One region of the Mycobacterium sp. NGS64 genome, then DNA from elsewhere that is predicted to be linked to it. Evidence: riboswitches for the same ligand, from Rfam matches in the RefSeq annotation. Region 1 holds a riboswitch; the other holds the start of a gene.
What was found. Region 1 has a riboswitch for cobalamin ahead of AC5Y4S_RS05730 ((2Fe-2S)-binding protein). Riboswitches for the same ligand answer to the same signal wherever they lie in the genome.

Region 1 (7,017 bases):
GCCGCCCGGCTCGAGATCGGGCTGCCCGCCGTCGACCCCGGGCCGCTGCGCCGCCTGATCGCCACGCTGCCGGCCCTCGAGGTGCCGCGCCCGGACTGGCCGCAGGAGGCCGTCGTCGTCGGGCCGTTGCACTTCGAGCCCACCGATCGAGTGCTCGAGGTGCCGCCCGGCCCCGGGCCGGTGGTGGTGGTCGCGCCGTCGACCGCGTCGACCGGGACGTCGGGCCTGGCCGAGGCCGCGCTGCAGTGCCTGATACCCGGGGAGACGCTGCCGGCGGGCTCGCGCCTGGTGGTCTCGCGGCTGGGTGGGGCCGAGCTGACGCTGCCGCCGTACGCGGTGGCCGGGCTGGGGCGCCAGTCCGAGCTGCTGGCGCACGCCGACCTGATGGTCTGCGGCGGCGGCCACGGGATCGTGAGCAAAACGCTGCTGGCCGGCGTGCCGCTGGTCGTGGTCCCCGGCGGCGGGGACCAGTGGGAGATGGCCAACCGGGTGGTGCGCCACGGGAGCGGACGGCTGATCCGGCCGCTGACCGCCGACGCGCTGGTGGCCGCCGTGGGCGAGGTGCTGTCGTCGCCCGGCTACCGCAACGCCGCGCGCCAGGCCGCCGCCGGCATTGCCGACGTCGCCGACCCGGTGCGGGTGTGCCGCGAAGCGCTGGCTTTAGCGGGGTAGCTCAGCGTCTTGCAAACCGCTCACGCCAGGCGACCAAAGATCAGTAGTGGTTGTCCAAGCTTTGCCAGCCTTTCTCGCAGTTCCCCGCTCTTCTCAATCTCCTGACGAAGCTCCCTCCGCAGCCAACTGATCCGTTCCTCAGTTTGCCCCCATTCTTGCTTCACCTGCTCGCGTTCCTGGGCTAGCTTCGCCTCTAGTCCGGATATTTTCGTTTCTACCTTGGATATAACGGAGGCAGAGTTGGCCGCCTCTGTGGCGGTGTATCCCCCGGCACCCGTGCTCAACGCCTGGGCAAACTGGTCGTGAAATCGCCCGGCCTGCCCGATCAGCGTTTGAAACTCTTGGGCTTGGCTGGAAAACAGCGACGCGACTGCAGCCGACACTTCGTCTTCGGCTGCGACCGTTATCTGCGTGGTTGGCCCTGCCGACGCGGTAGTCGCCGACTTGATCGTCGAACCGATATTGGCCAAATCCGAAGCCGCAGCCATCAGGGCCTCCGGCTCCACGGTGACAAACGACACCTGACCTCCCATTCAGCCACTTTCGAGAATGTCGCCGCCATCGGTGACGGGGCGATAGTAATCGCTGAAATGCCCGCGCGCACAAGGATTCAGGCAGCTGGCCCCAGCCGGTTTTGCGGGCGCGATCACCAGGTTCGTTGGCCGGCAAGACCGGCTCGGTATGTTGGCGAGCGTGCGGCTGACGGAGTTCAACGAGCGGGTTGTGTTGCGGTTCGGATCCACCTACGGCGCGTCGGTGCTGGTGGATCACGTGCTGAGCGGGTTCGGCGGCCGCACCGCCGCCCAGGCGATCGAGGACGGGGTCGACCCCCGCGACGTCTGGCGCGCCCTGTGCGCCGATTTCGACGTGCCGCGCGATCAGTGGTGAGTTTGCTTTGGCGGCGTTGAGTGTGAGCTGGCGGCTTTGAGTATGTGCTGGCGGCGCGATCCGGGCCTGTTTACCGCCCTGGATACACACGCAAAACCTTGGCTGCACACTCAGCGGCCCGGGCGCTCCCGCCGAAACACGCAGTCGCCGCAGACCGATCGCCCGGGCACGCGATAGAACAGGCAACAGCTGCGACGCCGGAAGCCCAGATGCGAGCCGGTGATCACGCCGGACCCGGCCAGCATGCCAGTGTCCAGCAGCGACTCGGTCATCTCGACGATCGCGGGCCGCAGGTCGGGACGCGCAACGAGCAGCGCCCGGGACGCTCCGACCAGCGCGGACGCGATGTTGCCCGCCAGCAGGGCGGGCGCCAGCTTGACCCGCAGGCCGGCGGCGAACGGTTTCATGTGTCCCCGGACGACGAGGCGGTACAGCAACTTCGCCGACGGGCGGTCGACGGCCTGCCCGACGGGCTCGGGCATGCGCAGCTGCGCCCCGTCGTCGGCGCGCTGCAGGCATTTGAGATCGGGGATCACGCCGTGGCCCAGCGCACACGCCAGCACCGGCGACCACAACCGCGTGGCGTGGCCGAGGTGAACCAGCGAGGCGGCGATCCGCAGGTCCGACGTGTGATAGCGCTGCGCGGTCGCCTCGATCAGGTCGGCGAACCCGTCGGCGTATGACTGCCCGACCGGATGCCACCCGGCCGCGTCGCCGCCCACCGTGAACGTGAAAAACCTTTTGTAGGAAGATATTTCGGCCAGCTCGGCAGAAATGTCCATGCGCAACCAACCCTCTCTGGGGAAATCCGCCCCAGTTCTCGTGAGGAAGCGCTGACGGTGAGTATCTGGCTCTCGGGTCGGGACGTGTCCGTCCCCGATCACAGTGGCGGGACCGCACCGGATTCGCACCGGTTTCCTCAGGTTGTCAGCCCCGTCAGCGCCTTGTCGGTAGCAAATGTTGCCACACGCCATCGGACGCCCGGCGTGTCACCTTGAATCGAACAGGTGTTCGGCTACTGTGGTGAGCGTTCGGGGACTTGTCGGACCCCGCGCCTAGGGTCACCGCCAACCGACCGATACCGGTCAGAAGAACCCAACGACGATAGGAAGAGGCATCATGACGCAAGCCCCCGACCGCGAGAAGGCCCTCGAGCTGGCGATGGCCCAGATCGAGAAGAGCTACGGCAAAGGCTCGGTGATGCGTCTCGGCGACGAGATGCGCCAGCCGATCTCGGTCATCCCGACCGGATCCATCGCACTGGACGTGGCATTGGGCATCGGCGGCCTGCCACGCGGCCGGGTCGTGGAGATCTACGGCCCGGAATCCTCGGGTAAGACCACCGTCGCGCTGCACGCGGTGGCCAACGCCCAGGCCGCCGGCGGCGTCGCGGCGTTCATCGACGCCGAGCACGCCCTGGACCCGGATTACGCCAAGAAGCTCGGCGTCGACACCGACTCGCTGCTGGTCAGCCAGCCGGACACCGGTGAGCAGGCGCTCGAGATCGCCGACATGCTGATCCGTTCCGGCGCCCTGGACATCCTGGTCATCGACTCGGTGGCGGCCCTGGTGCCGCGCGCGGAGCTCGAGGGCGAGATGGGCGACAGCCACGTCGGGCTGCAGGCCCGGCTGATGAGTCAGGCGCTGCGCAAGATGACCGGCGCGCTCAACAACTCGGGAACCACGGCGATCTTCATCAACCAGCTCCGGGAGAAGATCGGCGTGATGTTTGGGTGCATGAACTATTCGACCCGAGTGACTCTTGCAGATGGCACCACCGAAAAGATCGGCAAGATAGTCAACAGCAAGATGGACGTCGAGGTGCTGTCCTACGACCCGAAGACGGACCAGGTTGTGCCTCGCAAGGTTGTGAGCTGGTTCAACAACGGGCCGGCGGAACAGTTCCTCCAGTTCACCGTCGAGAAGTCCAGCGGTAACGGCAAGTCGCAATTCGCCGCGACGCCCAACCACCTCATTCGCACACCGGGCGGCTGGACAGAAGCCGGTGACCTCATCGCAGGCGACCGGGTGCTGGCCACCGAACCCCATCTGCTCAGCGATCAGCAGTTCCAGGTGGTATTGGGATCGCTGATGGGTGACGGGAACCTCTCATCCAACCGACGCGATCGCAATGGGGTCCGTTTCCGTCTGGGACACGGCGCCAAGCAGTTGGAGTACCTGCAGTGGAAGACCGCATTAATGGGCAACATTCGGCATTCGGTGCGAGAGAACGCAAAGGGCGCGAGCTTTGTCGACTTCACCCCACTGCCGGAGCTCGCTGAATTACAGCGCGCGGTCTATCTCGGGGACGGCAAGAAGTTCTTGTCCGAGGAGTATCTCAAGGTGCTCACGCCCCTGGCTCTGGCTATTTGGTACATGGATGACGGCTCATTCACCTTGCGTTCCAAGGGATTGCAGGAGCGTACGGCAGGTGGCAGCGGGCGCATCGAGATTTGCGTCGAAGCCATGAGCGAAGGCACCCGTGCGCGGTTGCGTGAGTACCTGTGTGATACGTACGGCTTGGATGTGCGTCTGCGTCAGGCTGGTTCAGCCGGTAAGGCGGTGCTGGTGTTCTCCACCGCGGCAACCGCGAAGTTTCAGAAGCTGGTGGCGCCGTACATGGCGCCGTCCATGGAGTACAAGCTGTTGCCGCGCTTCCGCGGTCAGGGGACGGTGACGCCACAGTTCGCCGAACCCACGCAGCAGTTGGTACCGGCCCGCGTTCTCGATGTGCATGTCAAACCGCACACCCGGTCGATGAATCGGTTCGATATCGAGGTCGAGGGCAATCACAATTACTTCGTTGACGGAGTGATGGTGCATAACTCGCCCGAAACGACAACGGGCGGAAAGGCTTTGAAGTTCTACGCGTCGGTGCGCATGGACGTGCGCCGGATCGAGACGCTCAAGGACGGCACCAACGCGGTCGGCAACCGCACCCGGGTCAAGGTCGTCAAGAACAAGGTGTCGCCGCCGTTCAAGCAGGCCGAGTTCGACATCCTCTACGGCCGCGGCATCAGCCGCGAGGGCTCGCTGATCGACATGGGGGTGGACCAGGGCTTCATCCGCAAGTCCGGTTCGTGGTTCACCTACGAGGGCGAACAACTCGGCCAGGGCAAGGAGAACGTGCGCACCTTCCTGATGGAAAACGCCGACATCGCCAACGAGATCGAGAAGAAGATCAAGGAAAAGCTCGGCATTGGCGCCGTGGTGACCGATGAAGACGTCCTCCCCGCCCCCGTCGACTTCTGAGCCCTCCCGCGAGGAGCAGGCGCGGGCGCTGTGCCTGCGCCTGCTCACCGCGAGATCGCGCACCCGGGCCGAGCTGTCCGGTCAGCTGTCCAAACGCGGGTACCCCGACGACGTCGCCGAGCGGGTGCTCGACCGGCTGGCCGCCGTCGGCCTGGTGAACGACGCCGAGTTCGCCGAACAGTGGGTCGAGTCCCGGCGGGCCAAGGCGGGAAAGAGCCGACGCGCGTTGGCCGCCGAGCTACGGACCAAGGGCGTCGGCAAAGAGCTGATCGGCGCCGCGCTGGCCGGGATCGACGCCGCCGCCGAGCGGGACCGGGCCGAAGAGCTGGTGCGGGCCAAGCTGCGCCGCGAGACGCTGACCGACGAGGCGCGGGTGACCCGCCGGCTGGTGGGGATGTTGGCGCGCCGCGGCTACGGCCAGAACCTGGCGTGCGAGGTGGTGCTCGCCGAGCTGGCCGCCGAACGCGAGCGCCGCCGGGTCTAAGCTGCGGGTTCATTCGGCCGACCCAGGTCGCCGTACCATGGCCCCGTGACTTCGATGGTGGCCCGAGATGTTTCGGGAGCGCGTACCTACCAGGTGCGCACCTACGGCTGCCAGATGAACGTCCACGACTCGGAGCGGCTGGCCGGCCTGCTGGAGGCGGCCGGCTACCGGCGCGCGGACGACGGGGCCGACGCCGACGTGGTGGTCTTCAACACCTGCGCCGTGCGGGAGAACGCCGACAACAAGCTGTACGGCAACCTCAGCCACCTGGCCCCGCGCAAGCGCGGCAACCCCGACATGCAGATCGCCGTCGGGGGCTGCCTGGCCCAAAAGGACCGCGACGCGCTGCTGCGCAAGGCGCCGTGGGTCGACGTGGTGTTCGGCACGCACAACATCGGATCGCTGCCGACGCTGCTCGACCGCGCGAGGCACAACAGGGTCGCGCAGGTGGAGATCGCCGAGGCGCTGCAGCAGTTCCCGTCGTCGTTGCCGAGCGCCCGCGAATCCGCCTATGCCGCTTGGGTTTCCATCTCCGTCGGGTGCAACAACACCTGCACGTTCTGCATCGTGCCGTCGCTGCGCGGCAAGGAGGTCGACCGCAGCCCGGCAGACATCCTCGCCGAGGTCCAATCGCTGGTCGACGACGGCGTCCTCGAAATCACCCTGCTGGGCCAGAATGTCAACGCCTACGGAGTGTCCTTCGCCGACCCCGCGCAGCCCCGCGATCGCGGCGCCTTCGCCGAGTTGCTGCGGGCGTGCGGGCGCATCGACGGGCTGGAACGTGTGCGCTTCACCTCGCCGCACCCGGCCGAGTTCACCGACGACGTCATCGAGGCGATGGCGCAGACACCCAATGTCTGCCCGGCGCTGCACATGCCGCTGCAGTCCGGGTCCGACCGGGTGCTGCGCGCGATGCGCCGCTCCTACCGCGCCGAGCGCTACCTGGGCGTCATCGACCGCGTGAGGGCGGCGATGCCGCACGCGGCGATCACCACGGACCTGATCGTCGGATTTCCCGGCGAGACCGAAGAGGATTTCGCCGCCACCCTCGATGTCGTTCGGCAGGCCCGCTTCGCGGCGGCGTTCACCTTCCAGTACTCCAAACGCCCCGGCACCCCCGCCGCCGACTTCGACGGCCAGCTACCGAAAGCCGTTGTGCAGGAACGCTACGAGCGGTTGGTCGAGCTACAGGAGCAGATCTCGCTGGAGGGCAACCGCGCGCTGGTCGGCCAGACCGTCGAATTGCTGGTCGCCACCGGCGAAGGGCGCAAGGACGCCCGCACGGCACGCATGACCGGACGCGCGCGCGACGGCCGACTGGTGCACTTTGCCTGCTCCGATGCGTCGAACGATCAGGTCCGGCCCGGCGACATCGTCACCGCGGAGGTCACCGGGGCCGCGCCGCACCACCTGATCGCCGACGCCGGCATCCTGCGCCACCGCCGCACCCGGGCCGGCGACGCCCACGCCGCCGGGCGGCGCCCGCGCACGATCGGCCTAGGCATGCCGGCTGTCGGGCCGGCCACCGATCCGCTCGAAACCCTGGGATGTGCCCGATGAAGAAAGAACACACCGACATCGACGCGCTGCGGGCAGAGATCGAGGCGGCCGAACGCCGCGTTGCCGGCGAGATCGAGCCCGGCCCAAGGGCTTTGGTGGTCGCGATCCTGGTGTTCGTGCTGCTGGCGTCGTTCATCCTGCCGCACACCGGGCACGTGCGC
Region 2 (7,017 bases), on a different contig from region 1:
GCCCATCGTCGGGGCCAGCAGCATCGGCCAGATCGACGAGGCGATCGCCTCGCTTGACCTCGAGCTCAGCGAAGCCGAAACGCACAGGCTGGAAGCCCCCTACAGACCGCGCTACGACTTCCAGGGCGTCTCCGACGACACCCTGCTGCAGGCGGTGGCGGAGCGGATACCCCAGTTGTCCACGGCCAGTTAGCCATCTCGCCTTATCCTCGTGCTGCGGCAAAGGGGTTTTGACCAGAACGAGGAGGTGGCGGCCTGTGGCAGACGACGGTGTCGCCCGGATTCGCTCCGACGCCCTGCGCAACCGAGAGCACATCATCGAGGTGGCGCACGACGCCTTCGCCCAGTCGGGCACGGCGTCTCTCAACGAGATCGCGAAGCGCGCGGGGGTCGGGGCGGGGACGCTGTATCGCCACTTCCCCACCCGGGAAGCCTTGATCCTCGCCGTATACCGCCACGACGTGCAGCGACTGGTGAATTCGGTGCCCAGGCTATTGCGAGCCCATCCGCCCTTGGACGCGTATCGCATGTGGTTCTACAAGGCCGCCGACTATGTCCGCGTCAAACACGGCCTGGGCGACGCCCTGCACAGCGCGGCGGCCCAGGACGCGATCAATGAGACATACGCACCCGTCGTCGCCGCGGTCGGCCAGTTGCTCGATGCCTGCGCGCGGGACGGATCCTTGCGACCCGATCTCGACCCCGCGGATGTCCTGCTGCTCATGAGTTCGCTATGGCGGGTCGGCGAAGGTGCAGCGGGCAGGCGACAGGCGAAACGAATAATGGAGCTCGCGATCGAGGGACTGCGTCCCAGATAGCCCGCGTTCCCGCGGGTACCGTCGGGTCATGGCACGAGTCATCGTCTTCGGCGGCCACGGCAAAGTCGCGTTGCGGCTGGCCCCCATCCTGACCGAGCGCGGGGACGAGGTGACCTCGGTCTTCCGAAACCCCGACCATTCCGACGACGTCGCCGCGACCGGCGCCGCCCCGGTGGTGGCCGACATCGAGCAACTCGACACCGACGCGCTGGCCGGCCTGCTGGCGGGTCACGACGCCGTCGTGTTCTCCGCCGGCGCGGGCGGCGGCAACCCGGCCCGCACCTACGCCGTCGATCGCGACGCCGCGATCCGGGTGATCGATGCCGCCGTGCGGGCCGGCGTCAGGCGGTTCGTGATGGTGTCCTACTTCGGCGCGGGCCCGGATCATGGTGTGCCGAGCGAGAATTCGTTTTTCCCGTACGCGGAAGCCAAGGCCGCCGCGGACGCGCACCTGCGCGCCAGCGACCTGGACTGGACGGTGCTGGGGCCGGGCCACCTCACCCTGGAACAGCCGACGGGGCGCATCGTCATCGGCAGGGGAAAAGGCGAGGTCTCCCGGGCCGACGTCGCGCTCGCGGTGGCCGCGTCGCTGCACGACGACTCCACCATCGGCCGCACCATCGAATTCAACAACGGCGCCGAGGGGGACGGCGTCCCCATCGCCGAAGCACTCGCTGACCAGTAAACTCCGCTGCGCACGGAGGCTTCCGGGGCGGATTCGCTGATAGGGATGGAAGGACAGGGCGCGTGAAGCTTGGCGACTGCCCGGTCTTTCCTCCCGAGGCGGCAGCCGCCCTGAGCACGGACCGCGGCTTGGGTTGGCGCCTGGCGCGAGAGGCCGGCCCCGTTTTGCGAGACCCGGGGGCTAGCTGGGTGTTCGTCGTCGGGCGGGAGCAGGTGTTGGCGAACCTGGACGATCCCCGGTTGGATCGCGCCCGGGCTCTTCCCGAAAGCGATCTCGAGGTGCACGACCGGCTGTTCGCGCCGAAATCAGCGCACGAGATCGCGGCGGTGTTCCGTCCGATCGCCGCCGAGCTGATCGATCGTTTCGCCGCCGCCGGTGGCGGTGACGCGGTGGCCGATGTGACCGCGCCGATGGCCGGTGCCCTTTTCGACGTCGTGTCGCGCCTGCGGCTGCTGCCCGCCGAGCACCTGGCCGGGCGGTCCGGCCACGTCTTTGCCGAGGCGTGCCGCAACCTGTTCAAACACGCCGGCTGGCACCTGTTGGCGTTGGCGCGCGGCCCCGAATTGTGCGACGCGCTTCGACGTCAGCCCGATCTGATCCGCGAGTTCGTCGAAGAGATCCTGCGGTTGGAGCCGATGGTGCAGGGCTGCCAACGTTTCACCACCCAGCCGATGACCGTCGCCGGGGTGGACATGCCGCCCGGCGTGGTCGTGATGTTGTGCATCGCCGCGGTCCAGCGGGACGGCAGCGACGCCATGTCCACCGATGATCTGGTGATCGGCGTTAGGGCGCACCGACATTGGAGCCTGGGTGCGGGGTCGATGCGTTGCCGTGGCGGGCACATCGTCCGCCAGGTGTTGCGGGTGCTGGTCGAGGAGTGGCTCGACCGGGCCGGCGATCTTGGGCCGGCTCCCGGTTTTTGGCCGGTGGCTGGGTTCCCGAACACCGAGAACTCTTTGTGGCTGCCGAAGCTGCCGCTGGTGGCGAGGTCCTCGGACCGGTCGACGCGGTAGACTCCGCTGCGCAGCTGGTCTGCCGTCGCCGTGACCGCGGCGTCGGCATCGAGCGAGGCAACGTTAGACCCGCCTCGCGAGAGGGAACCCGGTGGGAGTCCGGGACTGTCCCGCAGCGGTGAGCAGGAACGACCGCCGTCACACGCACTGGTCTCACGACTGGGAAGCGACGGCCACTAGGAGCACCACCCGGTGCGCGCCTGCGAGTCCGAAGACCTGCCAGCGGTGCCGGGCGCGCCGCGTCCGGCGGCTCATCGCCTCGTGGATTGGGCGTTTGGCCGTGTCCGGTGCGGTGTAACCCGAAGGCGTTCACCGTGATCGGATCGGCTGCGCGTCCGCGGCGGTGAGCGCCCCGTCGATCGATAGGACGAAATCGTGACCTCGCAACCCTTCACCGCAACGGTTACCGGCTCCCCGCGCATCGGCCCGAAACGCGAACTCAAACGCGCGACCGAGGGCTACTGGGCCGGACGCACCAGCCGATCGGACTTGGAATCCGTCGCCGCTTCCCTGCGCCGCGACATGTGGTCCCAGCTCGCGTCCGCGGGCCTGGACTCGGTGCCGGTGAACACCTTCTCCTACTACGACCAGATGCTCGACACGGCCGTCATGCTCGGCGCGCTACCGGTGCGGGCCGGCGAAGTCCCCGACGAACTGGACCGCTATTTCGCCCTCGCCCGCGGCAACGACGACATCGCGCCGCTGGAGATGACGAAGTGGTTCGACACCAATTACCACTACCTGGTCCCCGAGATCGAGCCCGCGACGCGGTTCGCGCTCAACCCCGACAAGGTGCTCTCGGAGCTGAAAGAGGCCTTTGCGCAAGGTATTCCCGCTCGGCCGGTGGTCATCGGTCCGATCACCTTCCTGCTGTTGAGCAAGGGCATCAACGGCGGCGGCGCGCCGATCGAGCGGCTGCGGGAGCTGCTGCCGATCTACTCCGAGCTGCTCTCGCTGCTCGCCGAGCACGGCGCCCAGTGGGTGCAGTTCGACGAGCCGGCCCTGGTGACCGACATCTCCCCCGACGCGCCCGCGTTGGCCGAGGCCGTCTACGCCGCGCTCGGTTCGGCGAGCAACCGGCCCGCGATCCACGTCGCCACCTACTTCGGCGACCCCGGCGCGGCGCTGGCAGGGCTGGCCCGCACGCCCGTCGAAGCCATCGGCGTCGACCTGGTCGCCGGTGCCGGCACCGCGGTGGCGGGCATCCCGGAACTGTCCGGCAAGCTGCTGGTGGCCGGCGTCGTCGACGGACGCAACGTCTGGCGCACGGACCTGGAGTCGGCGCTGGCCAAGCTGACGGCCCTGCTGGGTTCGGCTGCCAGCGTGGCGGTTTCGACGTCGTGCTCCACCATGCACGTGCCGTATTCGCTGGAGCCCGAAACGGGGCTGGACGACAACCTGCGCAGCTGGCTGGCGTTCGGGGCCGAAAAGGTAAGTGAGGTCGTCACTCTCGCGCGCGCCCTGTGTGACGGGCGCGACGCCGTCGCGGACGAGATCGCGGCGTCCAACGCCGCCGTCGCCTCCCGTCGCAGCGATCCGCGGCTGCACAACGACGGGGTCCGCGCCCGGATCGACGAGATCGTCGCGTCGGGCACGCACCGCGGCGGCGCGGCCGAACGCCGCGCCAGCCAGGAGGCGCGGCTGCACCTGCCGCCGCTGCCGACCACGACGATCGGCTCGTACCCGCAGACGTCGGCGATCCGCAAGGCGCGCGCAGCTTTTCGGGCCGGCGAGATCGACGAGGCCGAGTACGTCGCCAAGATGCGCAAGGAGATCGCCGACGTCATCGCGCTGCAGGAGCAACTGGGCCTGGACGTGCTGGTGCACGGCGAGCCCGAGCGCAACGACATGGTGCAGTACTTCGCCGAGCAGCTGGAGGGCTTCTTCGCGACGCAGAACGGCTGGGTGCAGTCCTACGGCAGCCGCTGCGTGCGGCCGCCGATCCTGTACGGCGACGTCGCGCGGACCCACCCGATGACCGTCGAGTGGATCAGCTACGCCCAGTCCCTCACCGACAAGCCGGTGAAGGGCATGTTGACGGGGCCGGTCACCATCTTGGCCTGGTCGTTCGTGCGCGACGACCAGCCGCTGGCCGACACCGCCAACCAGGTGGCGCTGGCCATCCGCGACGAGACCGTGGACCTGCAGGACGCGGGCATCGCGGTGATCCAGGTCGACGAACCGGCGCTGCGCGAGCTGCTACCGCTGCGCCGCGCCCAGCAGGAGGACTACTTGCGGTGGGCGGTGGCGGCTTTCCGCCTGGCGACTTCCGGCGTGGCCGACTCGACGCAGATCCACACCCACCTGTGCTACTCGGAGTTCGGCGAGGTGATCGGCGCCATCGCCGACCTGGACGCCGACGTCACGTCGCTGGAGGCGGCGCGCTCGCACATGGAGGTGCTGGACGACCTGAACTCGGTCGGCTTCGCCAACAGCGTGGGCCCGGGCGTGTACGACATCCACTCACCGCGGGTGCCGAGCGAGGGCGAGATGGCCGAGTCGCTGCGGGCGGCGCTGAGAGCGGTGCCGCCGCAACGGCTTTGGGTCAACCCGGACTGCGGGCTGAAGACCCGCAACCCCGACGAGGTGACCGCGTCGCTGCGGAACATGGTCGCCGCGGCCCGGGAGGTCCGGGCGGGCGCCTAGCCTTTGCCGCGAGCGTAACCACACTGCGATTTTTGGACCGAAATCTCGCAGTGTGGTTACGCTCGTGAACCTATTCCGGCTTTTCGGCCGGCTCGTCGGCCGGCTCCGACAGCACCTGGACCGGCACGTCGTCGGCCCAGGGCTGGCGGGTCACCATGTCGGCGACCCGCACGAAGCCGCGCTCGAACTCGCCGGTGGCCGCGTCCACCAGCCGGTAGGCCTGGGTCTGCTTGTGGATCGGCTGCGCGTCGAGCAGTACGACCCGCACCTCACCGGGCTCGAAGTGGCAGCGCTGCTGCATGGCGGTGATGAGCTGCTCGTTGTGCATGTGGCCATCACCGAAGTTCCAGCCGATGGCGGTGCTGCAGATCCGCTCGCCGTCGGTGATGAGGTAGTCGTCCTCGTTCTGGCCCGCCATGGCGCGGTGCGCCAGCGTGAACAGGGCCCGGCCGTGCGTGTTGAACCCGCGGAACGCGTACCCCATGTAGATGGGGATCTGGGCGGCTTCCGGGCTGCCGTAGAACCGCTCCAGCTGGGCCTGCGGCATGCTGGCGATCGCCACGATGCCCCGCCCGATCTTGTCGTTGGCCGACGGTTTCATGCACCACAGCGTGGTGTCCCAGTTGCCGGCGTAGTAGCGCATGCCCGGCAGGAACGAGATCTTGCGCGGGAACAGGTTGCCCAGCACCACGATCCCCGCGATGACGACGAACAGGATCGCCACCACCACGGGATGCTTCAGGTCCGCCAACCCCAGCCGGGCGTGCGCGACGAACAACGACAGCACACCGAAGATCATGAAGACGTTCCACTCCAGCGGCACGCCCATCGGTATGGACAACAGGATCCCCAGATGGAAGCAGACCATGACGAACGCCGCCACGGTCGTCGGCCAGCCGCCGTGGCAGAAGAACAGCGGCAGCGGCACCAACATCTCGATCGCCGTGCTCACGTGGGCCAGGAACCGGGACAGCCGCCCCGGCCGCAGGTCCTCGGGGAACTTCTCGAAGAACTGCCGCTTCAGCCAGCGGGGCCGCACCAGCGGGTTGTTGGACATCATCGTGGAGATCACGAATGGGAAGTGCTTGTTGAGCTTCGACGTCGCCGCGCCCATCCAGATGACCAGGAACACCACCTTGGACCCGACGATCATGTCGGCCCCGCCGAAGAGGAAGGTCACGGTCATCGCCGCGTACACCTCGCCGCGGGCGGCCAGGAAGATCACCTTGTCGCGCAGCCCCGCCGCCGCGAGGATCAGCAGGATCACCACGATGCGCCAGGTCGGCAGCAGCCCGACGCTGGTGCCCAATTCCGGCACCGGGCCGGTCCCGTCGACGAACAGAGTCCACAGCGTCATCACCAGCAGCGCCGCATAGAGGAAGACGTCCACCGGTTTGCGGGTGGTGCCGCGGGTCAGCGGGACGCGATCCGGCCACGGTGGCAGCCGGATGGTGCCGAACCGCATCCAGTACAGGATCGAGCCCAAGGGCGGGAAGAACCGGTTGTTCAGCGGCCCGAAGCCGCAGCCCAGCCCGACCACCTCGAACAGCATCGTGTAGAGCACGACCTTTTCGAAGACGATCGGCTCGGACCACCAGTGCGCGACGTTGGTGAACCCGCCGAGTCCCTTGGTGGCCGAGGCGAACAGCCATCCGAAGAGGATGTAGAGCAGGATCTTGAGCACGTAGAACAGGTGCAGCGCGACCGGCGTGCCGAAGCCCACCTCGGCCCAATGTCGGGCCATCGGACGGATCTTCTCGCTGCGGGTGCCCTTGTTCCATTCCTCCATGTCGAGCTGGGGCAGCTCGGGCTTGAGAAATCCCATGGTTTGACAGGTTAGAACGCGTTCTAGGCG

Region 2: another riboswitch for cobalamin. It lies ahead of metE (5-methyltetrahydropteroyltriglutamate--homocysteine S-methyltransferase); the one in region 1 lies ahead of AC5Y4S_RS05730 ((2Fe-2S)-binding protein).

The regions. Positions count from the first base shown of each region.
Region 1 is NZ_JCALCI010000001.1:1,143,509-1,150,525, forward strand. It holds gene AC5Y4S_RS05715 (glycosyltransferase) at 1-672, shown strand, start outside; gene AC5Y4S_RS05720 (PE family protein) at 693-1,193, opposite strand; gene AC5Y4S_RS05725 (DUF3046 domain-containing protein) at 1,366-1,560, shown strand; gene AC5Y4S_RS05730 ((2Fe-2S)-binding protein) at 1,671-2,342, opposite strand; cobalamin riboswitch at 2,382-2,513, opposite strand; gene recA (intein-containing recombinase RecA) at 2,680-4,812, shown strand; gene recX (recombination regulator RecX) at 4,778-5,296, shown strand; gene miaB (tRNA (N6-isopentenyl adenosine(37)-C2)-methylthiotransferase MiaB) at 5,351-6,856, shown strand; gene AC5Y4S_RS05750 (Rv2732c family membrane protein) at 6,844-7,017, shown strand, end outside.
Region 2 is NZ_JCALCI010000002.1:674,526-681,542, forward strand. It holds gene AC5Y4S_RS11510 (aldo/keto reductase) at 1-193, shown strand, start outside; gene AC5Y4S_RS11515 (TetR/AcrR family transcriptional regulator) at 258-818, shown strand; gene AC5Y4S_RS11520 (SDR family oxidoreductase) at 847-1,503, shown strand; gene AC5Y4S_RS11525 (cytochrome P450) at 1,566-2,516, shown strand; cobalamin riboswitch at 2,598-2,734, shown strand; gene metE (5-methyltetrahydropteroyltriglutamate--homocysteine S-methyltransferase) at 2,892-5,162, shown strand; gene AC5Y4S_RS11535 (DUF3556 domain-containing protein) at 5,233-6,987, opposite strand.